Regions from separate parts of the Pseudoxanthomonas sp. CCNWLY206-1 genome, predicted to be linked through region 1. Evidence: predicted binding sites of a transcription regulator. Region 1 holds the regulator's gene; each other region holds the start of a gene.

Region 1 (12,678 bases):
GCTATCGTCTCGTCCCCGCCTCTGGCACGCGCCTTGTATCGCGAAGGCCAGATTGGCCGGGAAATCCCCGTGAGACTGTATTCCGCCGTTGCCCAGATCCTGTCCTACGTCTACCAGCTGCGCGCATGGCGCGGCGGCGAAGCGGCGTACCCGGACCAGCCGGTCGTTGAAGTGGATGAACAACTGGGCGCCAAGCCCGGAGGCACGATGCCTGGAGGCGCGATGCCCGGAGGCCGCGCATGAACGCCCCAGCCTCTCCCACCGCGCGAGTAATGGATCTGCTGCGGCAAGGCCTGGGCGCACCGCTGGTGGTGCTGGCCATGCTGGCGATGGTGATGGTGCCGCTGGCGCCGCCAGTGCTGGACGCGCTTTTCAGTTTCAATATCGCGATTTCGCTGGTGGTATTGCTGGCGGTGGTCTATGTACGCCGGCCGCTGGACTTCACCATCTTCCCCATCGTCCTGCTGATGACCACCATGCTGCGGCTGGCGCTGAATGTGGCGTCCACCCGCGTGGTGCTGCTGCACGGTCAGGACGGCCACGATGCGGCCGGCCAGGTCATCGCCGCCTTCGGCGAGTTCGTGGTGGGCGGCAATTTCGCGGTCGGCATGGTGGTGTTCGCCATCCTGACCATCATCAACTTCGTGGTGATCACCAAGGGCGCCGGACGCATCTCGGAAGTGTCGGCGCGCTTCATCCTGGACGCCATGCCAGGCAAGCAGATGGCGATCGACGCCGATCTCAATGCAGGCCTGCTGACCCGTGAAGAGGCCAAGGCCCGCCGCGAAGAAGTGCGCGAGGAAGCGGACTTCTACGGCGCGATGGACGGCGCCAGCAAGTTCATCCGCGGCGACGCCATCGCCGGCATCCTGATCCTGTTTATCAATCTGATCGGCGGCATGGCCATCGGCGTACTGCAGCACGGCATGCCCGCCATCGAAGCCGCCAAGGTCTACACCTTGCTGTCGATCGGCGACGGCCTGGTGGCGCAATTGCCCGCACTATTGGTTTCCTCGGCGGTGGCGATGCTGGTCACCCGCGCTTCGCGTGCGCAGGACATGGGCGGCGCCATGGTCACCCAGGTTTTCGGTCAGCACAAAGCGCTTGCCGTGGCGGCCAGTTTGATCGGCATCGTTGGCTTGGTGCCGGGCATGCCGAACGTCGTGTTTTTGACGCTGGCCGCGGTGCTGGGTTATGTCGCCTGGAAACTCTGGAAGAAAGACCAGGAAAAACAGAGCGTCAAACCCGAAGCCGCGCTGCCGGGGCCGAGCACCAGCAACCCCGCCGCTGAACTGACCTGGGACGAACTGCGCCCGGTCGATCCGCTGGGCCTGGAAGTCGGCTACCGGCTGATCCCGCTGGTCGACAAGGGCCAGGGCGGCGAACTGATGTCGCGCATCAAAGCCGTGCGTCGCAAGCTCACTCAGGATCTGGGTTTCCTCATTCCACCGGTGCACATCCGCGACAACCTGGAACTGCCTTCCAATGGTTACCGCTTGCTGGTGCATGGCGTGCCCGTCGCCACGGCGGAAATCCATCCGGACCGCGAACTGGCACTGGATCCCGGCGGCGCCTTCGCACCTATCGACGGTATTCCGGGCAAGGACCCCGCATTCGGATTGGATGCGGTATGGATCCAGCCGCATCAGCATGCAACGGCCGAATCGCTGGGCTACACGGTGGTGGACGCGGCTACGGTGGTTGCCACCCACCTTTCCCATCTGGTGCGCGAACATGCGCCGGAACTGTTGGGCCATGAAGAAGTGCAGCAGCTGCTAGCCACGCTGGGCCGCAGTGCACCCAAGCTGGTGGAAGACCTGACGCCCAAGGCGTTGCCGCTGTCCACCGTCGTGCGCGTGATGCAGAACCTGTTGAACGAACGCGTGCCGATCCGCCAGCTGCGCCGCATCGTCGAATCGCTCGTCGAACACGCACCGCACACGCCCGATCCCGCCGCACTGACCGCAGCGGTACGCAACGCGTTGGGCCGTTTCATCGTGCAGGAAATCTCCGGCATGGCGCCGGAACTACCCGTCTATACCTTGGCGCCGGCTCTGGAACGGGTCTTGCAGGACAGTACACAAGGAGCAGGCGCTGCGCTGGAACCGGGTCTGGCCGAACGGCTGCACCAGAGTCTGGCGGACTGCGTCACCAAGCAGGAAGCCAAAAGCGAACCTGCGGTGGTGCTGGTGCCAGGCGCGGTTCGCGCCGCCCTGGCAAGGCTGGTAAGGCACAGCGTTCCTTCGCTCTCGGTGCTGGCCTACAGCGAAGTACCGGAAGACAAGCGGTTGAAGTTGGTGGGAACGATTAGTTGATTTAGCACCGGGAATTGGGAATCGGGAATGGGGAATCGCAAATGCAGGTTCCCAACGCGGAGACAGATGAGATGAAACGGATACACCACTTCAACGAAACACTCGATCGAAACCGGAACCCGGTCTCGTCCATTCCCGATTCCCGTTTCCCTATTCCCGGCTTCCAACCATGAAAATCAAACGCTTCGTTGCTCCCGACATGCGCACCGCATTCGCGATGGTGCGTCAGGAACAAGGTCCGGACGCGGTCATCCTGTCCAACCGCGTCATCGACGAGGGTGTCGAGATCGTGGCGGCCACCAATTACGACGAAGCGTTGGTGCAGCGCACGTTGGAAGCGATGCGTCCGGCACCCGCAGCCGCACCCACGGCGAACGCTAACCCCGCACCGCTCCAGCACGATGCCGTCCGCGCCAGCGCAGCCCAGGTGACACGTCCGGCGCCAGTGCAGACGCACACGCCCTCGCCCGCCGAGGCCGCAGCCGACTATTTCCGTCCCAAGAATCTCGCACCCGCGTCCGCGTCGATCAGCGCGGCGCCCGCGGCGTCCCTGCTGGAACCGCATTCCTTCGCGGCCAAGTTGGCCGCCTCGATTCCGCCTGCACCGGTGGTGCCAGCGCAAGCGAGCGCACCCCAGCCGATGCTGCCTTATCCCGTGCCCGCCGCGGAAATCGCCAGCGCGCCCGCTGAGATAGCGGCGGTCGTACCTGCGGCCGCACCGGCGCAGGTCAGCGCATCACCTGCGCCCGTCAGCGCCGTCGAACCGGTGTTGACCGTCGTAGCCGACAACTCCGCCGAAGCCCGCAAGAACGACGACCAACTGGTGCAGATGCGCGCCGAGCTGGCATCGATGCGCGAGATGATCGAACGCGAAATGCATCGCCTCACCGATGAGCGCCTGCGCGGCTCGCCGGTGCGCATGCAGGCGATGGAACTGATGGAAGATTACGGCTTCGATGCCGGCATCACCCGCGACATCGCATTGCAGATTCCCGCCGATACCGAACCGCACCGCGGCCGCGGCCTGATGCTGGGCCTGCTGTCCAAGAAGCTGCCGGTTGCCGCGATCGATCCCTTGGAAGAAGGCGGCGTTGTCGCGCTGGTGGGTCCCACCGGCGCCGGCAAGACCACCACCATCGCCAAGCTGGCTGCCGCTTTCGCCGCCAAGCACAACGCTCGCGACGTAGCGCTGGTCACCACCGACACCATCCGTGTCGGCGGTCGCGAACAATTGCACAGCTACGGGCGGCAACTGGGCATCGCCGTGCACGAGGCGGACAGCGACGTCAGCCTGGCGCAAACGCTGGAACGCCTGCGCGACTACAAACTTGTCTTGATCGATACCGCAGGCCTGGGCCAGCGCGACAAGAACCTGGTCGGACAGCTCAACTGGCTGCGCTCGACCGGCACGGTGCACACCTTGCTGGTGCTGCCCGCCAATTCCCATTTCGGCGACCTGGACGAAGTGGTACGCCGCTTCAGCGGCGCCAACCCGCAAGGCGTGGTGCTGACCAAGCTGGACGAAACCGGCCGCCTTGGCAGTGCGCTTTCGGTGGTCGTCGACCATCAAATGCCGATGACCTGGGTCACCGACGGTCAACGTGTGCCGCAAGACCTGCATCGCGCCAACAGCGCGCATCTGGTGTTGCGACTGGATCAACTCAGAAGAGAAGCGGAGCAACCCGTGACGGAAGCCAGCCATGTCGCCTGACCACTTGCTGCAAACCAATCCACGCAGCACGCCACCCATCGCCGGCGCGTTCCATCCGGTTCGGGTGATCGCCGTCACCGGCGGCAAGGGCGGCGTTGGCAAGACCAACGTATCGGTGAACCTGGCGGTGTCACTGGCCGAACTCGGCAAGCGCACCCTGCTGATGGACGCCGACCTGGGTCTGGCGAACGTCGACGTGCTGCTGGGCTTGTCGCCCAAATTCACCCTGGCCGATCTGGTCGCCGGCCGCTGCACGCTGGAAGACGTGGTGGTCGAGGGACCCGACGGGTTGATGATCGTCCCGGCCTCGTCGGGATTCCGGCACATGGCGGAACTGCAACCGGCCGAACACGTTGGCTTGGTCAACGTCTTCTCGGAATTGCAACGCGCCCTGGATGTGATGGTGGTGGACACCGCCGCTGGCATTACCGACAGCGTGCTGACGTTCTGCCAGGCAGCACAGGACACCGTGGTGGTCGTGTGCGACGAACCGGCTTCCATCACCGATGCCTATGCGCTCATCAAGGTGTTGTCGCGCGAACGCGGCGTGGACCGCGTGCACGTCATCGCCAACATGGTGCGCGACCCCAACGAAGGACGGAAGCTGTACGAAAAACTGGCGCGCGTCTGCGAACGTTTCCTCGGCGACGTCGCCCTGCATTATCTGGGTGCCGTGCCTCAGGACGACTGGCTGCGCCGCGCCGTGCAGCGCCAGCAAGCGGTGGTCAAGGCCTACCCGGGCAGTCCCTCCGCACGCGCCATCAATGAAATCGCCCGCATGACCGCCCGCTGGCAGCCGCCCGCCGGCGCCCGCGGCAACGTGGAATTTTTCGTCGAGCGCATGATCAGCCGGGGCATCGCCGCATGAACACCGCCACCGCCCAATACAAAGCCGTGCAACGCAGCGCCGCCACCGATGCGGTGACGACGCACGCGGACCTGGTCCGCCGTATCGCGCATCATCTGGCGGCGCGATTGCCGGCCAGCGTGGAAGTGGACGACTTGATCCAGGCCGGCATGATCGGCCTGATCGAAGCCTCGCGCAGCTACGACGCCGAACAAGGCGCCTCGTTCGAAACCTACGCTTCGATCCGCATCCGCGGCTCCATGATCGATGAGATCCGTCGTGGCGACTGGGTTCCGCGCTCGGTGCACCGCCGCGCCCGTCAAGCGGCCGCCACCGTCCGCGAAATCGAACAGCGCACCGGCCGCGCCGCCATCGCCACCGAAGTGGCCGCGGCCATGGAAATCCCGCTGCCCGAATACCTGCGCCTGCTGGAAGACGCGGCGCGCGGCCAGGTACTGAGCCTGGAGTCGCACGTGGACGACCACGGCGAGCCGAACACCAGCAAGACCGGCGGTCCATCGCCACAGCATCTGTTGGAGCGCAGCGAGTTCCGTCAGTCACTGGTCAAGGCCATCGGCCAACTGCCCGAGCGCGAGCAGTTGGTACTGTCGATGTACTACGAGCAGGAATTGAACCTGAAGGAAATCGGCGCCGTACTCGGCGTCAGCGAATCACGCGTCTGCCAGATCCACGGCCAGGCCATGGTCCGCCTGCGTGGACGGCTGCAGGTGTTTGAAAGCGTGGATGCGGGGCTGGAAGACGAGTAAGGGTCGGCTGTGAGCGGAAAAGCTCTTGCTTTGCCTCCCCCTTTTTAAAAAAGGGGGGATGACCCGCCATTCGGCGGTTGAAAAGCACTTGAGGGGGATTTGCTTTTGCTTCGCGCCCTTGATCCTTGAAGAGCAAGAGCAAATCCCCCGTAGCCCCCTTTAAAAAAGGGGGCAAAGCGAAGCTCTTTCCGTTCCCTACTTCCCACCCTAAACATTCCCGCCCCTCGGCCGATAAACCCTCAAGACCAGCCTCAGCTTCACCGGAGCACTTCGTGACCGCTAACAAGAACATGCGCATCCTGATCGTGGACGATTTCTCGACGATGCGCCGCATCATCAAGAATCTGCTCAACGATCTGGGCTACACCAATACTTCCGAAGCCGAAGACGGCAACAGCGCCCTGACGGTCCTGGCGCAGGCCCCCTTCGATTTCGTGGTGACCGACTGGAACATGCCTGGCATGACCGGCATCGAGTTGTTGCGCGCCATCCGCGCGGATGATCGTTTCAAGGCGTTGCCGGTGTTGATGGTGACCGCCGAAGCCAAGCGCGAACAGATCATCGAAGCCGCACAGGCCGGCGTCAACGGCTACATCATCAAGCCATTCACCGCGCAAACGCTGGAAGAAAAGCTCGGCAAGATATTCGAGCGGCTGGGAGCGGCAGCCTGATGAACGCCCCTGCGGAAGTAACTGCCGCGCGCGGCGTGCTGGTGGAAAAACTCCAACATGCGCTCGATGCGCTGGAGCAAGGCGACGAAGCCGGCTGGCGGCGTGAACTGGATGCCATCGCCGCCTGGCGTACGCAGCCGATGATGCAGGGACTGGGCCGCCTGGCCCGCGAACTGGCGCAGACGCTGGGCGAACTGCCACCCGCTCACGGCAGCGAACTGGACGATGCCTGCGCACGCCTGGACCATGTCGTGGCCATGACCGAACAGGCCAGCCATAAGACACTGGACTTGGCCGAGCAATGCCGCGCGGTCGCCGATCAGCTGAAAGCCACACCGCTGAATCCCGACCAGACGCAGTTGGTCGACCAGATCCGCAACGGCCTGTCGGAAATGGCACTGGCCCAGAGCTACCAGGACCTCACCGGCCAGATCATCCGCCGCGTCGCCGGCATCGTTCGCCGTGTTCACGAGGGCTTCCACGCACTCGGCCTGCCGCCACCGGAAAAACCCAAGGGTTCAGATCTTGCCGGACCGGCCGTTGCTGGTCTGGACCGCAACGCGTTCTCGCAGGACGACGCGGATGATTTGTTGTCGGGGTTGGGGCTTTAAGGGCCGGGAACAGAGAAACGGGAATAGGGAATGGTGAAGAGCGGGTAATCCAACGTTCTCATCAGATCCTAAAGTCGTCATCCCAGCGAACGCTGGGATGACGAGCAAAAAACAATACACCGCACGGCACTGATCCAAAACACCCATCACCACCGGAATCTCCACCCTCTCCCTCATGTCCGCCGTCAGCCCCGAAATCGCCGCCGACTTCCTGATCGAAGCTCAGGAAATCCTGGATCGCCTGGGGGAACAGCTGGTCACGCTGGAACAGGACCCGAGCGACAGCCAGCAACTCAACGCGGTGTTCCGCGGCTTCCATACGCTGAAAGGCGGCGCCGGATTCCTGGCGATCCATGCCATGGTCAATCTGTGCCACGCCGCCGAAGAAGCGCTAGGCATCGTGCGTGCGGGCAAGGCGACGCTGGAGCCGCATCACTTCGACGCCGCACAGCAATCGCTGGATTATCTGCAGCGCATGCTGGACGCCGTGGCAGCGAGCGAAGAACCGCCGCATGCGCCAGCTTCGTTGATCGAGCAGTTCGATGTGCACGTGGCACCCGTGGCGAAAGCGATCGCAGCGCCCGCGCCCGCCGCCGGCGCGAACGACCTGATCGACGATGATGAATTCGAAGCATTGCTGGACCAGCTGCAGGGCAATGGCGGCAAGCCCGCGGCGCCGGTTGCGGCAACACGTCCTCCTTCCGGCGACCTGATCGACGACGACGAATTCGAAGCGCTGCTGGATCAGTTGCATGGCGGTGCCGCACCCGGCGCGCAAACAGCGGCCGCACCGCCTCCGCCCAGGCCAGCGGCACCGGCTGTGCCGAGTCCCACGGCCAAACCGGCAGCCCGCGTCACTGCCGAAGCCGAACAAACCATCCGCGTCGACACCAAGCGCCTGGATGCCATCGTCAACATGGTCGGCGAACTGGTGCTGTCGCGTAACCGCCTGAAAACCCTGCGCGCGCGTTTGCGCGACGAGGAACTGGATCGCGCTGTCAGCAGCCTGGACATTGCAACCGCGCGTCTGCAATCGGCGGTGATGCGGACACGCATGCAGCCGGTGGGAAAAGTTTTTTCACGCTTCCCCAAGGTGGCGCGCGACGTAGCGCGTACGCTGCATAAAGAAGTCGACCTGGAGCTGGTGGGCGCCGAAACCGAACTTGATCGCAATCTGGTGGAAGCGTTGGCCGATCCGCTGGTGCATCTGGTTCGCAATGCGATCGACCATGGCATAGAACTTCCCGACCTGCGCGAAAACGCGGGCAAGCCACGACAGGGCCACGTGCGCTTGTCGGCGCAGCAGGAAGGCGATTTCGTCACCATCGAAATCCGCGACGACGGTGCTGGCATCGACCCCGAGCGCCTGCGCGCAAAAGCACTGGAAAAAGGCCTGATCGATCCCGAAGCGGCGGCGCGTCTGTCGCACGACGAATGCCTGCAACTGGTTTTCCTGGCTGGCTTCTCCACCAAGGCGGAAGTCACCGACATTTCCGGCCGCGGTGTCGGCATGGACGTGGTGCAGTCGCGCATCCGCGAACTCAGCGGCCAGATCCAGATCCATTCGGTGCTGGGCCGCGGCAGCCGTTTCGTCATCCGCGTACCACTCACCCTGGCGATCCTGCCCACGTTGCTGGTGCAGGCAGGCGATCCCGTCTATGCGCTACCACTGGCGCGCGTGCTGGAGGTGTTGCATGCACCCGCCGCCAGCTTGCGCTGGTTCGACGGACAAGCCGTGCTGGATCGCCATAACACGACGCTGCCACTGGTCGACCTGCGCCGCTGGATGGGCGTGGACCCCGCCGTCACGCCCCTGTTGACCGTTGTCGTATTGCAGATGGGCGACCAGCGATTCGGCCTGATTGTCGATCAGGTGCGCGGGCGCGAGGAAGTGGTGATCAAACCGTTGCCGCGTGCTGTACGCGGCCTGCGCGGCTATGCCGGCGCCACGCTGATCGGCGATGGCCGCATGGCGCTGATCCTGGATGTGGATGGCTTGCGGGAAACGGCCGCCTAGCCGCACCGTTCGATGGTGTAGGAGCGGCGTCCCGCCGCGAGCTCTTCGCTTTTATCGCGATCTGACGGGAAGAGCTCGCGGCGGGACGCCGCTCCTACGTCGGTTGTTGGCGATCCATCACGGTTCGGCGTGATCAAACCATCCCATCGCTCAAGACTGAACCACAACCGCCGATACCTACGTACATGGATATCTTCAGCATCATCGGAATCATCCTGGCGCTGCTGGCGCTGGTGGGTGGCAGCATCTTGAAAGGTGCCGGCGTTTCGTCGCTGTGGTCATCGGCTGCATTCGTCATCGTGATCCTGGGAACCGTAGCGGCAATCATGGTTCACACGCCGCCAGCGGTGTTCAAACGCGCGGCGTCCATCGCCATGTGGGTATTCCGCCCGCCGACCAGCGATCGCGCATCGTTGATCAGCCAGATCGTCGAGTGGAGCAACATCGCACGCAAGCAGGGGCTGTTGGGATTGGAGCCCCTGGTCAACGAACAGAACGACGCCTTCCTCAAGAAAGGCCTGCAGATGCTGGTCGACGGCCTGGAACCGGAAGCCATCCGCCACATGCTGGAAATCGATCTCAGCGGCCAGGAACACCAGGACCTGGCAGCAGCGAAAGTCTTCGAGGCGATGGGCATCTATGCGCCCACGCTGGGCATCATCGGTGCCGTCTTCGGGTTGATCGCCGTGATGAAGAACCTGGCCGATCCCAGCAAACTGGGTCACGGCATCGCCGCGGCTTTCACCGCCACCATCTATGGCATCGCGTCGGCCAACTTGTTCTTCCTGCCCATGGCCAACAAGCTGAAGAGCGTCATCGGCGGCCGCACTCGCGAACGCGAGATGATCATCGAGGGCCTGATCGCCATTGCCCAGGGCGAAAACCCGCGCAATATCGAAGCCAAGCTCGCCGGCTTCCTGCACTGACGCACGCGGGCGGCGTAGATCGATGGCACGCAAGAAGCACCATGAAGAACACGCCAATCACGAGGCATGGGCGATTCCCTATGCCGATCTGATGACCTTGCTGCTGGCCTTCTTCGTGGTGATGTACGCGATCTCCACGGTCAACGAAGGCAAGTACCGGGTCATGGCCGACGCGCTGACCGCCGCGTTCGGTGGCGCGCCACGCACCATCAACCCCGTGCAGATCGGCAACAACCAATTGCAAGGCGCGGATTTCGACCGCCCATCGCCTATCAAGTCCGGCGCCAAGAGCGGCCCGTCTGCGCCCTCGCCCGCACCCAACGTGACCCTGCTCGCGGCCATGGCATCGCAGATGAACATGACCATGGACAGCAAGGGCCTGCAGAACGCCCAGAGCCAGTTGGAATCCATTGCCGCCAACCTGGAGCGCGCGCTGGAACCACTCATCGACAAGAAGCTGGTGACCATCAAGCGCGCGGAACTGTGGCTGGAAGTGCAGATCAACAGCGACATTCTGTACCCCACCGGCTCGGCGACCCTGGAGCCGGACGCGCGCGATACCGTGTCGAAACTCGCCGAAGTGCTGGCAGAGGTACCCAACGCCGTGCGCGTGGAAGGCTATACCGACGACCGGCCCATCAGTACCTACCAGTTCCCCTCCAATTGGGAACTGTCGGCGGCACGCGCCGCGAGCGTGGTGCACCTGTTCGTCGGCGACGGGATTCCGCCGGAGCGGTTGGCGATGATCGGCTATGGCGAGTTCCGGCCCATCGCCGACAACACCACCCTGGAAGGCCGCAACGCCAACCGCCGCGTGCTGCTGATCATCCTCGCCAGCCAGGACAACAGCGCAATGGCGCAGGAATTGCAGGCACAGGATGAACCCCCGGCACCGGAGCCCACGGTGATCAATCTACCTGCGATGCCACAACCCATATCCACGATTGCATCCGCCGTTGCATCCGGCACGGCGCCGGCCCCCGACGTCCCTGAAGGAGTGAATTGATGCGTGTCTGGGCGATCGCCAACCAGAAGGGCGGCGTAGGCAAGACCACCACCACGTTGGCGTTGGGCCGCGGTCTGGCCATGCGCGGCTCGCGCGTGCTGTTGATCGATCTGGATCCACATGCATCGCTGACGCGTGCGTTCGGTGTTTCCAGCGAACCACCGCCGACCGGCGTGCTGAATCTGTTCGACGACCCTTCCACCGAACTCGCGCGCGTCGTTCGCCCGAGCGAGATAGAACACCTGAGTTTCGTCGCCGCGCAGACCGCGTTGGCCACCTTGGAACGCCGCAGTGCCACTCAACCCGGCCTAGGCCTGGCACTTTCCAATGCGATATCCCGCAGCGGCACGGCGTACGACTACGTGATGTTCGACTGTCCGCCCACACTGGGGCTGCTGATGGTCAACGCGTTGGCCGCGGCTGACCACCTCATCATTCCCACCCAGACCGAACCGCTGGCGTTGCACGGGCTCAACGGCATGTGCCGCACCGCCGACATGATCGAGCGTTCGCGGCGCCGTCCGTTGCCGGTATCCGTCCTGCCCACTTTGCATGACCGTCGCACCCGCACCGGCACCGACACGCTGAAGACCATGCAGGACCAGCATGGCGCACGCGTGTGGAACGATGCTATTCCCAACGACACCCGCATCTGCACGGTCGAAGCACTGACCGAGACAGCACCGGTGGGCCAGTATCCCGGCCGAGCCTTGTCGGCATACCGTCGCGCACTGGACTGGCTGCTGGACACCGAAAGCCGCCTGATGGAGCAGGCCGCATGAATTCCGGACCGGCGCTGGACGACTATCTGATGGAGTTGCTGGGTGATGTGGGCGTCGCGGTTGCGCCCATGCACCCGGCACCCGCGGTGGTCGTTGTGCCGGTATTGGAATCCGACGACGCTATTGTCGTTCTGGATGCTCCTGTCTGCGCGGACACCGAAACAAGCGTGGCACCCGCTGTGGTCGTTGCGCCGGTAATGGACTTCGACGAGGCTGTTGTCGTTCTGGATGCTGCTGTCCGCACGGACGTCGCAACAAGTGTGGTCGATCCCGCGACCGTGGCTTCGATCATCGAAGAAATGGAAAACGAATTCGCACCGCGTCCGGATTCAACGACAGTATTGGTATCGGAAGCCATCAACGAGCCGGCTGCCGATCTCCGGGCGGCTGCCCCGGCCATCGCACCTGCCAGCGATGCCGTTGCGGCGCCCATTGCGCCATCCACGCCAACGCCCGCCATACCCGCCCCGCTCCCGACACCCGCATCCCGCCTCCCTTCTTCCGGGTCCCCTGCCATGACCCTGCTTACGCCCGTCGTCACGCCCAAGGCGCTTCCGCCGCTTCCTTCCAAGCCCTTCCTGCAAACACCGATCGACAGCGGTGCACGCCGCCGCGCGGCCGAACCGACCACACGCTGGCTGCGCATGCGCTGCGACGATCAGCACTACGCACTCGAACTGCTGAAGGTGCAGGAAGTGGTGCTGCCCGGTGCACTGCTGCCGCTACGCGGCGCGGCCAGGCACATGCTGGGCGTCATGAACCTGCGCGGCCAGGTGGTGCCGGTGGTCGACCTGGGCCTGTACCTGGGCCGCCATACCATAGAGTCCGATGCCTCCACCCGCATCGTGGTGCTGGAAGAACAAGGCGAGATCCTGGGCCTGCGCGTATCGGCCGTGGAAGACGTCACCAACCTCACCGAACAACAGATCGAACCCCCCGACAACGCCCGAGTCGGCCGCATCGCCAATCATCTATTCCGCGGTGTGGCACGACTGCATGGGCGCGCGGTGATCTTGCTGGATGCT
Region 2 (3,673 bases), on a different contig from region 1:
GCCGTCGGCCGTGCTCATCAGGCCATTGAGGCCTTCGATCATGATCCGGAAATCATGCTGGAAATGCTGTTCGTCGCCGCGCACCGTGAAGTCGCCTTTGGCGGCGGCTTCGACCAAGTGGCGGATCTCGCTGCTGATCGCTTGGAGATTGGCCTTGGTCGCGTCCATTGCCTCGGTGATCTTGGCTTTCTCACCCGGCAGGCGGTCCATATCCACCGACAGGTCGCCGATGGCGTAGCGCTGCATGACTTCCACCGCGCGCATCTTCACCGCGATATGCGCGGCAACCAGTGAGTTGGTGTCGCGCACCATGCGGCCGTAGTCGCCGGGGAATGCGTTGTCGTCCATCCGATAGCTGATCTGGCCGGCGTCGTGATGCTTCGCCATTTCGCTCTGGGCATCTATCACCGAACGCAGCTGCGACTGCATGCGCTGCATGGAGCCTAGCAACAGGCCCACCTCGTCGCGGCGGCTGGAGTCGATACTGTCATCCAGCTTGCCCGCGGAAACGTTGTTGGCGACGCGCACGGCTTCGCTGACGGGCTTGATGATGGAACGGGCGATCAGCCAGCACAGCAGCATCGCCGACAGCAACACCAACACGCCGGCGATGATCAACGCCCGGCTGAAGCTCCATGCCTTGGCGGCGATGTTGTCGGTGTATTCGCCGGTACCGATCACCCAGCCCCACGGCTGATGGAAGCCCACATAGGAAATCTTCTGCACGGAACCATCGGTGCCCGGCTTGGGCCAGGTGTAATCCAGGAAGCCGCCACCGCCAGCGTGCGCCAGCTTCACCATCTCGACGAAGATCTTCTTGCCGTCGGTGCTGGTGGAGCCGTTAAGGTCCTTGCCATTCAAGGCGGTCTGGTGCGGATGCATCAGCATGGTGGGGTGTTCGTCGTTCACCCACAGATAATCGCTGCCGCCTTTGCTGCGCAAAGATTCGATCACGGCCAGGGCTTCGCGCTTGGCGTCTTCCTCGGCCATCGTCCCGGCCTTGGCCAACGCGTGGTAGCGCTCGACCACCGTCAAGGCGGCGCCGACACGCAGCTGGAGCTTGTCGCGCTCGTTCTGCAGCAGTTCGCTGTGATTGCGTTTGGCGGTAACCAGGCAAAGCGCGATGATGCCGGTGGCCAGTACGGCCAGCATCAGGAGGAATTTGCGTTGCAAAGATAGGTCGCTGAAGCGCAGCGATCGGGTGTTGTACTTCATGGGCTATGTCCGGGAGTCGAGTCGATTCGCAGGCGGATAGTCCCGTCGACGCGGTTTCCACCGCCTGCTCGACAGATATCGACCCGACCGGCGAAATATTCATGACTATTTAGTCGTAGGGGAGTCGAAGCGAGGCGATATGCGCCGTCGACACGCTTCTCGTAGAGCGGAGCTTGCTCCGCCGCTCTTTCGCGGAACGTCACGAAGAGCAGCGGAGCAAGCTCCGCTCTACGTCGGGTGTCACGGCCCGTAGGCCGCCTTTCGTAGCGCCGAGCTCGCTCGGCTGCTCTTCAACCCGCGCCCGCAAACGGAAACAGCACAGAAGCCAAGGCAGCGGAGCAAGCTCCGCTCTACGTCGGGTGTCACGGCCGGTAGGCCGCCTTTCGTAGAGCCGAGCTTGCTCGGCTGCTCTTCAACCCGCGCCCGCAAACGGAAACAGCAACAGAAGCCAAGGCAGCGGAGCAAGCTCCGCTCTACGTCGGGTGTTACGGCCGGTAGGCCGCTTTTGGTAGAGCCGAGCTTGCTCGGCTGCTCTTCAACCCGCGTTCGGAAACGGAAACAGCACAGAAGCCAAGGCAGCGGAGCAAGCTCCGCTCTACGGGAAAGGCGAAGAGCAGCGATGCGGTTTAGGCGGCGATGTCTTCCAATTCCTGCGGGTTCAGGTCGGCGGCGCTGTTGATCAGCGTCTCGATGTCCAGCAGGATCAGCATCCGGTCATCGACGGTGCCGATGCCGGAGATGAAGCGGGTATCCACATTGGCGCCGAATTCCGGCGTCGGACGGATCTGTTCCTGGCTCAATGGGATCACATCGGAGACGCTGTCGACCACGATGCCGACCACACGGTCGTCCACGTTCAACACGATCATCACGGTGAACGCATCGTAGCGCGCCTCTTTCAAGCGCAGTTTCAACCGCAGGTCGATCACCGGCACGATGGTGCCACGCAGATTGATGACGCCCTTGATGTAGTCCGGCGCGTCCGGCAACCGGGTGACAGCGTCGTAGCCGCGGATTTCCTGCACTTTCAGGATGTCCACGCCGTAATGCTCTTCGCCCAGGGTGAAGCTGAGGAACTCGTCGGCGGCGGCCGCGGCGTTGCTGTTCTTGTCGCTCATTCGATTGGCTCCTATGGCGGCCGATGGATTCTCCCGCCAGGTGGCGGGCGGCACCGGGGAAGGCGGTACCTGTCGTTGTCTACATCGGCCGGGCGGGGGGATTCTTTAGTGGTTCCAGCGCGAATGGGTACCTTGTGGGAGCATCGACTTTCATCCAACACCACGCTCACGGGCGCTGCGCTGGCGGTCCAGGCGGAAGATGTAGCGCTGGATCAGTACGTCGGCACCGCGGGGCAGGGAAGTGAACTGGCAACCCGCACGCCAGGTTTCGGTGCCGTTTTGATTGAGCTGGCGGAACAGGTTCCGGACCGACAACTGCATGGGAATGGGATCGACATCCGGAAGCCGCAGCAGGCAGTCATCCAGGTCGCGATACGGTTTGAACAGCGGATGGCCTTGCGGTACCACCACCGCAATGCCGCCGCCGCTGATGTCCAGTACGCGCAGGTCGGTGAATTCGGGACCGGTGCGGGATTGTGGCGCTGGAATACTGCAGGTCACCGGTTCCGCGACCGGCACCTGCAACCGGTAGAACTCGCGCCGCTGCAGCTTCAAGACGCGATCGGGTATATCCGCCCGGAACGCGACCTGTCCTTCGAACAGGATGGGCGACAGCCCCGTCAGGCGGAACTGGACGTGGATGCGGTCCAACTGCGAAACGCAGGTCAGGTGATGGGCATGGGTCACGCCACGATTGATGGCGTCGTTGGCACTGCCGTCGATCAACAAGCTGCCTTCGTCGGGCGAAACGCTGATCAGGGCGGTGGGAAAGGTGTGGTTGCGGGGTGAAATGTAGGCGCTGATAAGGGCGCGTTTGTCGATCAACGACTGCAATACCAGCCCAATCTCCCGCGCGGTGCGCAAGAGGTATTTTTCCTCTTCGTCGTACCGTGCGGGTTGAAGCTGGATGGAGTCGTTGTTTTCGGACATGCGCTCTTCGACTGCTGGTGGGTGCCGCGGGCAACTCTCTCCGTTCTTCCTGCATGCCGGCCACGGGAGTTCCGGCTGAATTTCTATATCGAACTCCGTCACGGAATCTTTAGCGGCGGATCGAAAGAGCTCGCGGCGGGACGCCGCTCCTACCAGAGACAACGTTCCGCTTTTGTAGGAGCGCCGTCTCGGCGCGAGCTCTTCCTGTCAGATCGTGTTAAAGGCGAAGAGCTCGCGGCGGGACGCCGCTCCTACCAAGGACAACGTTCCGCTTTTGTAGGAGCGCCGTCTCGGCGCGAGCTCTTCTGTCAGATCGGGTTAAAGGCGAAGAGCTCGCGGCGGGACGCCGCTCCTACAAGGGCAAATCTTAGAACTCCTGCCAGTCGCCTTCGGCTAGCGCCGGTTCCGGG
Region 3 (12,678 bases), on a different contig from region 1:
GGCGCGGTGATGCCGGTGGCTTTCTCGGAAAACAGACTGTCCATGCGGCTGGAAAGTACCGACATCTGTTGCAGGCGGCTGAGTTCGCCACCGCTGTCCAACAGCCGCGCCGTGGCCAGCGAATCGGCCATGCGCTTGATGTCGACGATCTGGACGCCGGTACCCTGGAAGCCATGGCCATAGAAGGTGGCGTCGCGTGCGGCGAATTCCGTGCGCTGGCGCGAATAGCCTTCGGTGTTGACGTTGGCTACGTTGTGGCTGACCGTGGAAAGCGCTCGCTGGAAGGCGATGAGGGCGCTGCTGCCGGTGGCGAGAAGATTCGACATTTCAGTTCCTCATCAACGGTGCAGGGTGTTGCGCTGTGTGGTGCCCGCTGCCGACGCCACGGCGGTATCCAATGCTGTGGTGGCCACCGAACGCATGGCCGACAGCACCTTGCCAAGCGTGGGGCCGTTGGCAATGGACGCGATCTTGTTGGCATACGACGGATCGGTGGCGTAGCCGGCCTTTTGCAGGCCCTTGGCAAAACCATGGATGTCTTTGCCTGCCGCCAGCGCCTGCTGATAGCGCGGATTGTTCTTCAACAGTCGCACATAGTCGGCGAAGCTTTCGGCGGGCGAGTTGTAGGCGCGGAACTCGGCGGTTTCCGAATGCTTCACGCCGTTGGTGTATTCGTGGGTGCCGGTGCGCACACGGTCGCCCTTCCAACCGGTCGCCTTGATACCGAACAGGTTGTTGGAGCTACCGCCATCGTTGCGCTGGATGCCGCGACGGCCCCAGCCAGTCTCCAGGGCGGCCTGGGCGACCAGGGCACGCGGATCGACGCCAAGTTCCTTGGCCGCTTTCTCCGCATGGTTCCAGACTTCGGCGACGAAACGTTCGGGCGTGTTGCGCGCGTACTTCTGCGGATCGGCTTTGCCCACTGATTCCACTTGCTCGCAGGCGTCCGGCTCCGGAATCGTCAATTGCTTCAATGTGAGCGGCAGGTTGTCGCCACTGGCTTCAGAGGCATCCGACGCATTGCCGCTACGGCCGGCAATTGCGTCCAGCATTTGGCCGGTTTCCGTCGACGGCAACATGCGACGGTATTCGGATAAGCCGTAACTACTCGGCGTAGCGGCAGGTGCCGGCGCTTCGCCACCACCCAACTGGCGCGCGATCATCGGCGCCAGGCCCATGCCTTTGCCTTGCGTCATCGCCTTGGCGAGCTGCTGGTCATACATGTCGCGGAACGTCTGGTTTTCGCCGGGAAACAGCGAATCACCGAAGCTCGCATCGCGCATGCACTTGATCAGCATCTGCGCGAACTGGCCTTCGAGTTGCTTGGCGACTTCCTGGATGCGCGCGCGGTCCGGCTTGCCAGCGGCATCGGCCAGCGGCAGCGAAGGCCGCGTCAGGCTGTTCGACGCCAAGCTGTTCGAAAGCAGGCTATTAACCGGCGCGGCCATCAGATGACCTCAAGCTCCGCGCGCAGGGCGCCAGCTTGTTTCAGCGCTTCCAGGATCGCGATCAGGTCGCCTGGCGCGGCGCCGACTTCGTTCACGGCGCGGACGATTTCATCCAGCGTCGTGCCGCCTTCGAACTTGAACATGCGGTTGCCTTCGGCAGTGACCGACACCGACGACTGCGGCGTGACCACGGTCTGGCCGCCGCGCGAGAATTCATTGGGCTGGCTGACGTCGATCGATTCGGTGATGCTGACCGTCAACGAGCCGTGCGTTACCGCCGCCGGCATGACTTTCACCTGCGAACCGATCACCACCGTGCCGGTACGCGCGTTGACGATGACCTTGGCTGCTGCCGTGCCGGGCGTCAGCTCCAGGCTTTCCACCCGCGCCATGAAACCGATGCGTGCGTTCTGATCCGCGGGAGCGCGTACTGCGACCGTCACGGCGTCCACCGCGTAGGCACTGCCGGCGCCGAAACTCTGATCCAGCGCCGACACCATCCGCGAAACCGTGGTGAAGTCCGCCTGATGCAGATTGAGGGTGATGGTATCGCCGCCGCCAAAAGCATCGGGAACCGCGCGCTCGACCGTGGCGCCATTGGGAATGCGGCCCACGCTGGGCGTATTAACTGAAATGCGCGAGCCATCGCGGCCCTGCGCACCAAAACCGCCGACCACCAGATTGCCTTGTGCAATGGCGTAGACCTCGCCGTCGGCGCCGCGCAACGGTGCCATCAGCAGGCTGCCACCGCGCAACGAACTGGCGTTGCCGATGGAAGAGACGGTGATGTCGATCGGTTGCCCGGGCTTGGCGAAGGCGGGCAGGTCGGCATGGATCGCCACCGCCGCGACGTTCTTCAATTGCGGATTGACATTGGCCGGAATGTTGACGCCCAGTTCGCCCAGCATGTTCTTCAAACTCTGCACGGTGAAGGGCGCCTGGCTGGTGCGGTCGCCCGTGCCATCCAGACCCACCACCAGACCGTAGCCCACCAGCGGATTGCTGCGTACGCCGCCGACTTGAGCCAGATCCTTGATGCGTTCCGCGCGCGCGGACGGCGCGAGGCACAGCAGCGCGATGATCAGCCAGGCCAGGCCGCCCCAGAAAGTCGCCCCGTCGAGTCCGTGGGCTTTCTTCTCGGGTTCCCGGGTGCCGGGTGCCATTTTCCTGTCGATGCTGTCCATCGCGATTCCCCTTAGTTCGGATAGATCGGCGAATTGAAGAACCGGCCCAGCCAACCCATCGAGTTGGATTGCGCTATTGCGCCGCGGCCGCCGTAGGCGATGCGGGCATCGGCCACCTTGCTGGACGAGATGCTGTTGTCGGTACCGATATCGGCCGGGCGCACGATTCCCTGAATCTGCACCAGCTCGTCGCCTTGATTCAGACGCATGTTCTTCTGGCCCTGCACGACAAGATTGCCGTTGGGCAGGCGCTGGATGACGGTGACGGTCAAGCTGCCTTGCAACCGATTGCTCTGTGCGCTTTGTCCGTTGCCATTGAAGCCGCGGTCGCCATTGACCGACGCGCTGAGCAAGTCGCGCCCGTTGTAGGTCAGCGGCGCGCCGGCGATGTTCGGCGCTGCCATGGTGATTTCGCTGGTCTTGTCCACCGAGGTGGTGGCGGTGGTCTGCGCCGTGGTGTTCTCGATCAAATTGATGGTCAGCAGATCGCCGACATTGCGCGCGCGGCGATCGGAGTAAAGGCTCAGGCCGGGGCCGGCGCGATAGATAGCGCCGGCGGTGGCTTGTTCCTGCGGCGCCATGACCGGTTGGATCGGCGTCATCGGCGCGTACGGACGCACATCGCCGAACGAACGCGCGCAGCCGCTGAGCGCCAGCGTGGAGACGGTGAGAATGATGATGAGCAGGATGGGATTTTTCACCGGTGCCTCAGACGTTGTTGTTCAAGTAACCGAGCATGGAGTCGGTGGTGGAAATGGCCTTGGCGTTCATTTCGTAGGCGCGCTGGGTCTCGATCATGCTGACCAGCTCTTCCACCACGTTGACGTTGGAGCCCTCCAGCGCGCCCTGCACGACGCTGCCCAGGCCGTTGAGGCCGGGCGTGCCGTTCTGAGCGGGACCCGATGCGGTAGTTTCCACGTACAGGTTTTCGCCCTTGGCTTGCAGGCCCGACGGATTGACGAAATCAGTGAGCGTCAACGCGCCGATTTCCAATGCTTGCCCTTCGCCGGCCATGGTCACGCTGATGGTGCCGTCGTTGCCGATGGTCATCGACTGCGCGCCTTCCGGCACCTGGATGCCGGGCTGCACGGGATAGCCGCTGTTGGTGACCAGTTCGCCCTGGGCGTTGATCTGGAAAGAGCCGTCGCGCGTGTAGGCGGGCGTGCCGTCAGGCAGCAGCACTTCGAAAAAGCCGCGGCCGTTGACCATCACGTCAAGCGAGCGGCCGGTCTGCTGCGGATTGCCTTGCTGGAAGTCCTTGGATGTCGACACCACGCGCACGCCGGTGCCTAGTTGCAGGCCGGACGGCAGCTGCGTCTGCTGCGACGTCGAACCGCCCGGCTGACGTACCTGCTGATACAGCAGATCCTCGAAGCTGGCGCGATCGCGCTTGAAGCCGGTGGTGTTGGTGTTCGCCAAGTTATTGGAGACCACCGACATGCGCGTCTGCTGCGCATCCAGCCCGGTCTTGGCGACCCAGAGTGCTTGATTCATTGGTGGCTCCTGTGTGGTGAAGCGGTGGGGAATGACGGTGAGCAGCTTTGCTTTCTCAGCAGCAAGTCCTGTGCCAAAGGGATGGGCGGAATTCCGGCGCTGGAAGTCCCGCTTAACCACCCAGCCTCAGCAAACTGTTCGACGACTGCGCCATCTCATCGCCGCTGCGAATCACCTTGACCTGCATCTCGAATTGACGCTGCAGCTGGATCATCTGCACGAGTGCGCCGGCGGCGTCGACATTGCTGCCTTCCAGCACGCCGACGGTCAGGTTGTTGCCGTTGGCTTGTGCGGGCGGGGTCTGCGGGTCGACGGGGCGCATCAGGCCATCGGCGCCGCGGGCGAGCTGCTGCGGGGCCGCATCGACGATCCGCATCCGTCCCACGACCGCCATCGTCTGCGGACCTTCACCTTGCGGGATGATCGAAACGGTGCCGTCGGCGCCGATATCGATGGACTGCGCCGGTGGCACGGCGATGGGATTGCCGTTGTCGTCCAGCACCGGGCGGCCGCTGGCGGTCACTAACTGACCATTGGGCGTCACGCTGAGTTCGCCATTGCGCGTATAGGCCTGGCTGCCGTCCGCGGCCTGCACCGCCAACCAGCGGTTCTGCTGCAGCGAAACGTCCAGCGAACGCCCGGTAGCCATCTGCGAACCGGTACGCGAATCGAAACCCGGATCGATCAGCATCGCGTCCACGCGCGACGGGAAACCTTCGCCTTGGATGCGGAAAGCCTCAGTGCCGGCCAGCGCTGCCTTGAAGCCCTTGGTATCCACATTGGCCAAGTTGTGCGACACCGTGCCTTGCGCCTGCAGAGAAGCGCGGGCGCCGGTCATGGCGACGTAGAGTGCTTTGTCCATGGGGTTTATCCGTGAGTTTGATGGTCGGCAAGGAAAGGAGCAGGTGACGGATATTCGGTAATCGGGGTTTTGCTTTTTCCTCCCCCTTTGAAAAAGGGGGACCGAGGGAGATTTGCTGTTCGCGCGAAGAGCAAATCCCCCGGTCGCCTGCGGCGCCCACCCCTTTTTTAAAGGGGGTTCGTCCATTCCCTATTCCCCATTCCCGCTTCATCAACGAATGTTGATCACCGTCTGAGTCACCTGGTCCTGCGTCGACAGCATCTGCGAATTCGCCTGGAAATTACGCTGCGCCACGATCATGTTGACCAGTTGCTCGGTCAGGTCGACGGTGGAAGCTTCCAAGGCACCCGACGACACCTGGCCGAAATCCGATGTGCCCGGCGCACCGGTGCGCGGTTCGCCCGAGGCGAAACTGTGCGTCCAGGTGTTGTTGCCTTGCGACACCAGGCCTTGCGGGTTGGTGAAGTTGGTCAGTGCAACTTGGCCGACGGCGCGGTCCACGCCATTCGAATAGCGCGCGTACACCACGCCTTCCGGCGATACGCTGAACTCGTTGAGCTTGCCGCTGGCAAAACCATCCTGACGCTGATCGTTCTTGGCGAAGACTTCGCCGTACTGATTGGTGCCGCTGATATCCAGTGTCATGTTCAACACGCCGGCGCCGGTGGTGGGCGTGAACGGTGCCAGGGTGATCTGGCCGGTGGCCGGTGCGGTCAGCGCGCCGTTGTTATCGAATTGCACTGTGGTCGCCGCGCCCATCGAGGTGCCGTCCACGTACACGTTGACCTGCCACTCGTTGGGGTTGGGCGTCTTCACGTAGTACACCGACTGCGTGTGCGCCACACCCAGTGAGTCGTAGACGGTGACCGACGTGGTTTCGTTATAGGTGCTGCTGTCGGCCGGATTGAACGGCGTGATGGTCGGCTGCGCGGCATTGCCTGGCAGCGTCACGCCCAGGTTCACTTCCGTGGTCGGGCTGGGCGGGCTATCGGTGGTCAGCAGTTGCAGATCGACCATGCTGCCGGTGTCGAAGCCGGAATTGTCCGCGCGTGGCGGGAATACCTGCAGGCGGTAGCCGTCCGGCGTGGTGACGAAGCCGTTGGCATCGCGCTGGAAATTACCGGCGCGCGTATAGACATTGCTACCGTTGTTGCTGACGGTGAAGAAGCCTTCCTGATCGATCGCCAGGTCCAGGTAGCGGCCGGTCTGGTTGATGTCGCCCTGCGAGAACTGCTGGGCGACATTGGTCAGCCGCACGCCAGCGCCGATGCCGTTACGCAACAGACCATAACCCGTGGTGGAAAACACTTCGGCGAACTCCGCGCGCGACTCCTTGAAACCGGTGGTGCTGACGTTGGCGATGTTGTGCGAGGTGACATTGAGGTCGGCGTTGGCCGCCTTCATGCCGGAGAGCGAACTATTGAAAGCCATGAAGTACTCCTTGCGAAATGCGAGGTGAGGTGGCGTGGATGAGAGTTGACTAGGAAGCCGACTTGCCGATGCGCAGCACGTAGTCGAGCGGTGCGGTGCCGAGGCCCGGCAGGTTGAGGTACAGCCCGTCGGAACCGATCGTCACGCTTTCGACGGTGGCATCGACGTAGGTGTTGAGCGCGGTGGCGGTGCCACTGGCGTCGGTGTGAGTCGCCTTGATGGAATAAGTGCCGGCGGGCATGCGTTCGCCCTTGGCGTTCAGCCCATCCCAGGCGAAGTTCGCTTCGCCCTTGGCTTCGACATCTATTTCAATCTTCTTGACCACTACGCCACTGGCATCGGTGATCTCCACGCGCGTGGTGCCGGGGCTGGGCGCCATCACCACGCCGGTGGTGTTGCCGCTGGCGGCGAGCGCCAGTTTTTCCGAAGGAATCAATACGGCATGGCCTACCAGCGATGCGCCTTTCAGCACCTGGTCGCCCGTTAGCGCCTCACCAAAACCTTTCACAGCGGTATTGAGATCGCCAATGCCCTGTACGGTGGAAAACTGCGCCAGCTGGCCAATGAACTCGCTGTTGGACAGCGGCTTCAACGGATCCTGATGCTTCAGCTGTTCGGTCATCAAGCGCATGAAATCCGCTTGGCCGAGGGTCTCGGGCTTCTTGGCCGCCGGGGTGTTGGTGGTCGTGTTGGAAAGAAGATCGCTGGGGATGGTGGTCATGGGCGGTGTCCGGACATTAGTTGGGGCCTGTTAACGCGTCAGCGGCCCATCGACAGCGTGGCCAGCGCCAGTTCCTTGGCGGTGTTCAACACTTCCACGCCGGCCTGATAACCGCGCGAGGCTGAAATCAGATTCACCATCTGTGCCACCGGATCCACATCCGGCGCATAGACATAACCGTCGGCGTCGGCCATCGGATGTCCGGGTTCGTAGCGTTTGATTGGAGGTGCGTCGCTCTGCGAGATTTCCTTGACCTGCACCGATGTCAGCGAGCCGTCTTGAGACAATTGACGCGCCTGGAATATGGGTTCGATGGGCTTGTAGACCGCTTCCGGCGAGGAGGCGATGGAGTCGGCGTTGGACAGGTTGCTGGCGATGGTGTTCAACCGCACGGACTGCGCTTGCAGCGCGGAACCGGCGATATCGAAGATAGGAAGATTGCTCATGATGTCGCCCCTTATTGGCCGGTAATGGCGGTCAGCATGGTCCGCACCTTGGATTCGATGAAACTCAATGAGGCGCGGTATTCCAGGGCGGCGCGGCCGTAGGCGGCGCGCTCGGTGTCGGCGTCGACGGTGTTGCCATCCAGGCTGGGTTGCACGCCGGCGCGTTCGAAAATCTGGCTGAGCCCTTGCAGCCCGGACAGATGCTGCTCGTTGGTGATGTCCAGCGGCTCGGCGGCCTTGGATGCCTTCTCCAAGGCAGCCTGGAAGTCGATGTCCTTGGCCTTGTAGTTAGGCGTGTCGGCGTTGCTCAGATTGCTGGCGATCAGCTGCATGCGCTGCTCACGCAGCGGCAGGGCGGCCGCATGGACACCTAGATAAGAGGAAATCGGGTTGGACATGGCACGCTCCGGCAAACCGTTGCCAGGGGCGCTGCAAGGCTTGTGCCAGAGGTGGCGGGAAGCGGGCCATGTCTGCGAAGCCGGTGATGCAAAAGCTCCGCACCCGTGGGCGCTCCCGCCAGAAGCGTTGTTGCGGCTATTCGCTATCGCCTGCCGTTGCGACGGCCTCATTGCGATCGAGTGCCGGTGCCATCGCGAGGCGCGGGCCCACCCTAATGCGGATTTTGGTGCGTCAGGCTGCTGCAATCACCTGATGGAGTCGGTGCAATACATGTTCAGCCAACTCATGCGGGCTGTACTTGGCCACGAAGGCGTTGGCGCCCACGCGTTCCACCATGGCATTGTTGAAAACGCCCGACAGGGAGGTATGCAGCAGCACGTACAGGTTGGCTAAGCCGGGGTGGCGACGGATTTCCGTCGTCAGGGTGTAGCCGTCCATCGCCGGCATCTCAATATCCGAAATCACCATCGCATAGCGCTCGGCGGGGTTCTCGCCGCCGGCGTGTATCTGCAAGAGATGGTCCAGCGCCTGGCGGCCATCGGAAAGCAGGGTCGCGGTAACGCCCAGTTGTTCCAGCACGCTACGGATCTGCGAACGCGCCACGCGTGAATCGTCCACCACCAATACCTGCAGTTGCGGGGCGTCGCTGGGCAGCGCCATCTCTGGCGCCAGCGGAGCATCCATGCGTGCCTGCGAGATATCCGCCAGCACGCTTTCGACGTCGATCACCTGGATCAACTCGCCCTGGAAACGCGTCACCGCGGTGAGATAGCTGCTTTCGGCGCCGAGTTCCGGTGGTGGATGGATGTCTTCCACCGCGATATTGACGATGCGTTCCACGCCGCTGACCAGGAACCCCTGCACGGAGCGGTTGAATTCGGTGACCACCAGGTAATTGGGTGCGTGCGCCGGGTCGGGATCGCGTTCCGGGTGGCGGATGCTCAAGCCCAGGTCGAGCACCGGAATGGAGCGCCCGCGCACGTCCGCTACGCCGGTGAACTCAGCAGGCAAGCCGGGCAGTTGGAACAGGGGCGGACGGCGCAGGACCTCCTGCACCTTGAAGACGTTGACGCCAAAAAGCTGACGCCCGCCCAGGCGGAACAGGAGCAGGGCGAGCCGGTTGTGGCCGGCCAGACGGGTCCGCTGGTCGATGCGGTTGAGCAGGTCTTCAGTCATGGACGGGATATCGGCTGTCGGCGGTGGCACTTGAGGCCAACGGCGATGGGGAGGGGGATTTGAGGAGGCGTCGAACGCTTTTGCTGTTGTAGGAGCGGCGTCCCGCCGCGAGCTCTTCAGCTTTATCGCGATCTGCCACCGAGAGCTCGCGGCGAGACGCCGCTCCTACAGCAGCAAGGGTTCAACGGCGAAAACAGCAAGGGCTCAACGGCGAAGAGCACTGACTCTGGTACGCCGCTTGCATCCTCTTTCGCCAATGAACCGACAGAGACCGCCCATGCTGCGTTTTGCGATTGCCTTGGCCGGGCTGTTGATGGCGTTCGCCGTTGCAGCGGTGGATTTCCAATCGGTGGATTCGATCAAGACCGCCGTGCTGGGTGCGCTGACGCCGGGGGCCGAGGCAGAAGCGACGCTTGATCCCGCTTTACGGTTGCCGCGCTGCCAGGAAGCGCTCAGTGCACGCGTCAACGGCTCCAACTCGGTGGAGGTCAGCTGTCCGCAGGCCGCGGGCTGGCGATTGTTCGTGCCGGTTCGCATTCGCCGCAGCCAGACGGTCCTCGTGTTGAGCCGGGGCGTGGGCGCCGGGCAACCGATCACTGCCGATGCTTTCGTCACTGAGACCCGCGACGCCAGTCGCATCGTGGGTGCGGCGATCGCCGATCCCGCGCAGGCGGTGGGGCAGGTGGCACGACGTACACTTTCGGCGGGCACGGTGCTGAGCTCCGGTGATCTGGTCGCGCCGCGCCTGATTCGCCGTGGCGACAACGTCGCGCTGGTTTCCCGCCGTGGCGGGTTGGAAGTGCGAATGGCCGGGAAGGCCCTGGGCGATGCTGGCGAGAACGAGCGGGTGATGGTGGAAAACCTCTCATCCCGTCGCGTGGTCCAAGGTACCGTCGGCCCCGGCGGCGACATCTGGGTGAGTCGATAAACATGCTCGACTTCTCGAGCATGGCCCTCTCGAACATGGCCCTAAAGTTCTTTCCCCTGGCGCCGATACCGGATGTGGGTGGAAAGGGCTGCAGTACTCCGCAGCGTTATTGTGAAATTGTGCGATCGGTCACTAAAGGTTCCGCCACCGTCGCCGATAACCTCAATGAATCCCGTTACAGGCAATAGGTAGAACTCCTTATGAGCCAGAAAATCGAAGGCACACCTCCGGCCGCTCTCCGTAGCACCGGGCCCGTGGGAGGTCGCGTGGCGACTTCCGGTGCCGACCGTTCGCGGCCGGTGGAAGCCAGTGAAGGCGGCGACAGCCTGCGCCTGACCGGTGAAGCGTCCAGCCTGCAAGCCATGCAGCGTGAGCTGTCCTCGGCTTCGGCCGTCGACACCGCCCGTGTGCAGTCCATCCGCGAAGCACTGCAAGCCGGTACCTACAAAGTCAATGCGGAAGCGATTGCCGACCGCATGCTCGACCTGGAAAGCAAGCTGGGCGCATGAGCGCGGTCCTGGACCAGTCGCTGGATCGCCTGGCCGCCGCCCTCGATGAGGAGCGACGCGCGATCCTGGAGCACGACGTGGAAGCGCTGATCCGTTCCACCCAGGAAAAGCTCGAGTCTTTGCGCTCGATCGAAAAACTTGCACCCTCTGCCGTGCCGGCCGATTTCGAATCGCGACTGTCCGCGTTGGCCGAGGCCAACCACGCCAATGGCGCACTGCTGGCCCGCCGCCGCCGCGAGGTCAACTGGGCGCTGCGCCACCTGGGCCGCAGTGAAAGCGCCGGGGCCTACGATGCCCATGGCCAGACCAATACCATGAAGGCCACGCGGCCGCTTGCGGTCGTCTGAAAGCAAAAGCAAATCCCCCTCAGTCCCCCTTTAAAAAAAGGGGGAGGCAAAGCAACAGCCTTTCGGCTCCCGGCTCCCGGCTCCCGATTCCCGATTCCCGATTCCCGATTCCCGATTCCCGATTCCTCCCGGCCCAGCGTCAAAAACGCGACGCCGTCGCTTGCCGCGCCTGAAGCGGTTGCGGATACTGCCGCTTCGGCAAGCAGCGTCAATCCACAGGCACACTCGTGAGCGTCCCCCTTCCCCATCCCGCGGCCAGCGACCGTCTAGCGGACAGTCCGTCGTTCGAGGACATGCGGGCGCTTAGCGAGCTGATGGACGATGGTGTGCTGCTGTGCCAGGGCATGAGGCGCCCGTTGCACGCCAATTCCGCCGCCCGCGCACTGGTGCCTGACGCCGATGAACCGCTGCAGGCGTTGGTGGACCTGATCCCCGCGCAAGCCCGGCTGGTCGCCCGGCAGACCGGCAGCTGGAACGGCGACCTGGCTTTCGACGATGGCCGCATCCTGCAGGTGCGGGTCTATCTGCACCAGACGGCCGCCGGCGGTTACTGCCTGGTGCTGTTCCATGACGTGAGCGAAGCGCACGCGCGTCAGCAGGAACTCCAACGGCGCCATGCGCAGCTGCGCCAAACCCTGGTGCGCCTGGCCGGCACCCAGGAACAGCTGCTGCAGTCGGAGAAGATGGCATCGATCGGTCAGTTGGCCGCCGGTGTCGCGCACGAAATCAATAATCCCATCGGCTATGTGCATTCGAATCTGGGTTCGTTGCAGGAATATCTGCACAGCCTGTTTTCGTTGATCGAGATGTACGAACGCGCGCTGCGTGCGCCCGATCCCAAGGCGCTGCTGCCGGAGATCGACGACATGCGTGCGCGCTACGACATCGACTTCATCAGCGGCGATCTGCCGCAGCTGATGGCCGAATCCCGGGAAGGCATTGAGCGGGTGACGCAGATCGTCCGCAATCTCAAGGACTTCTCTTATTCCGGACGCGAAGATTCGTGGAAATCGACCGACCTGCACGCAGGCCTGGATTCCACCATCAACATCATCTGGAACGAGCTGAAGTACAAGGTCACCCTGGAAAAGCGCTACGGCAAGCTGCCGCTCGTGCAATGCCTGCCGTCCGAGCTCAACCAGGTGTTCATGAACATCCTGCTCAACGCCGGCCACGCCATCAAGGAGCGCGGCAAGATCACGCTGACTACCGGTGCGGCGGCGGATGAAGTCTGGCTGGAAATCGAGGACACCGGCGACGGTATTCCGGAAGACATCCAGCAACGCATCTTCGACCCGTTCTTCACCACCAAACCGGTGGGCAGCGGCACGGGTCTGGGTCTGTCGATTTCCTACGGCATCGTCAAGAAGCACAACGGTCGCATCGAGGTGCGCAGCACTCCAGGCGAAGGCTCGTGCTTCCGTATTACCTTGCCGATCCGGCAGCCTGGCCGTAGCGACGTTTGAAGCTTAGTCGCCTTGTTCCCATGTAGGAGCGACGTAAGTCGCGATGGGGCTTCACCGGTAGAGCCCCATCGCGACTCACGTCGCTCCCACACGTTGCGGTTTTCGGTCGCCGTTGAATTTCTCGCGCGATTCGAGATGCCGCTTTGCACGGCCAGCGACTTACGTCGCTCCTACAAGGAAGCATCGAAATAATCCAGTTTCTTCGCCCGCGGCAGCTTCTTAAGTTCCCACTCCGCACGCGCAGCGGCGCTGTGGTCGGGATATGCC

The links. Region 1 encodes FliA, which starts transcription of late flagellar genes. Its sites were predicted from a motif close to TAAAGTTTNNCNNNCNNNGGCCGATAA; they were not measured.
Region 2: a site for FliA is predicted at 2,415-2,441, ahead of AADW18_RS19510 (chemotaxis protein CheW). Genes of this name have one in related genera too.
Region 3: a site for FliA is predicted at 9,169-9,195, ahead of AADW18_RS17930 (chemotaxis protein). Genes of this name have one in related genera too.

Annotation. Positions count from the first base shown of each region.
Region 1 covers NZ_JBDKXI010000010.1:6,227-18,904, reverse strand. The annotation lists gene flhB (flagellar biosynthesis protein FlhB) at 1-243, shown strand, start outside; gene flhA (flagellar biosynthesis protein FlhA) at 240-2,315, shown strand; gene flhF (flagellar biosynthesis protein FlhF) at 2,485-4,026, shown strand; partial or broken gene AADW18_RS19175 (MinD/ParA family protein) at 4,082-4,894, shown strand; gene AADW18_RS19170 (RNA polymerase sigma factor FliA) at 4,891-5,640, shown strand; gene AADW18_RS19165 (chemotaxis response regulator CheY) at 5,931-6,311, shown strand; gene AADW18_RS19160 (protein phosphatase CheZ) at 6,311-6,922, shown strand; gene AADW18_RS19155 (chemotaxis protein CheA) at 7,098-8,939, shown strand; gene AADW18_RS19150 (flagellar motor protein) at 9,125-9,865, shown strand; partial or broken gene motD (flagellar motor protein MotD) at 9,888-10,700, shown strand; gene AADW18_RS19140 (ParA family protein) at 10,871-11,653, shown strand; gene AADW18_RS19135 (chemotaxis protein CheW) at 11,650-12,678, shown strand, end outside.
Region 2 covers NZ_JBDKXI010000013.1:300-3,972, forward strand. The annotation lists partial or broken gene AADW18_RS19505 (cache domain-containing protein) at 1-1,215, opposite strand, end outside; gene AADW18_RS19510 (chemotaxis protein CheW) at 1,842-2,333, opposite strand; gene AADW18_RS19515 (flagellar brake protein) at 2,484-3,263, opposite strand.
Region 3 covers NZ_JBDKXI010000009.1:10,488-23,165, reverse strand. The annotation lists gene flgK (flagellar hook-associated protein FlgK) at 1-326, opposite strand, end outside; gene flgJ (flagellar assembly peptidoglycan hydrolase FlgJ) at 339-1,448, opposite strand; gene AADW18_RS17970 (flagellar basal body P-ring protein FlgI) at 1,448-2,632, opposite strand; gene flgH (flagellar basal body L-ring protein FlgH) at 2,644-3,321, opposite strand; gene flgG (flagellar basal-body rod protein FlgG) at 3,341-4,126, opposite strand; gene AADW18_RS17955 (flagellar basal body rod protein FlgF) at 4,239-4,988, opposite strand; gene flgE (flagellar hook protein FlgE) at 5,199-6,419, opposite strand; gene AADW18_RS17945 (flagellar hook capping FlgD N-terminal domain-containing protein) at 6,469-7,140, opposite strand; gene flgC (flagellar basal body rod protein FlgC) at 7,179-7,586, opposite strand; gene flgB (flagellar basal body rod protein FlgB) at 7,598-7,984, opposite strand; gene AADW18_RS17930 (chemotaxis protein) at 8,217-9,161, opposite strand; gene flgA (flagellar basal body P-ring formation chaperone FlgA) at 9,439-10,089, shown strand; gene flgM (flagellar biosynthesis anti-sigma factor FlgM) at 10,290-10,598, shown strand; gene AADW18_RS17915 (flagellar protein FlgN) at 10,595-10,945, shown strand; gene AADW18_RS17910 (ATP-binding protein) at 11,239-12,411, shown strand; gene AADW18_RS17905 (GIY-YIG nuclease family protein) at 12,582-12,678, opposite strand, start outside.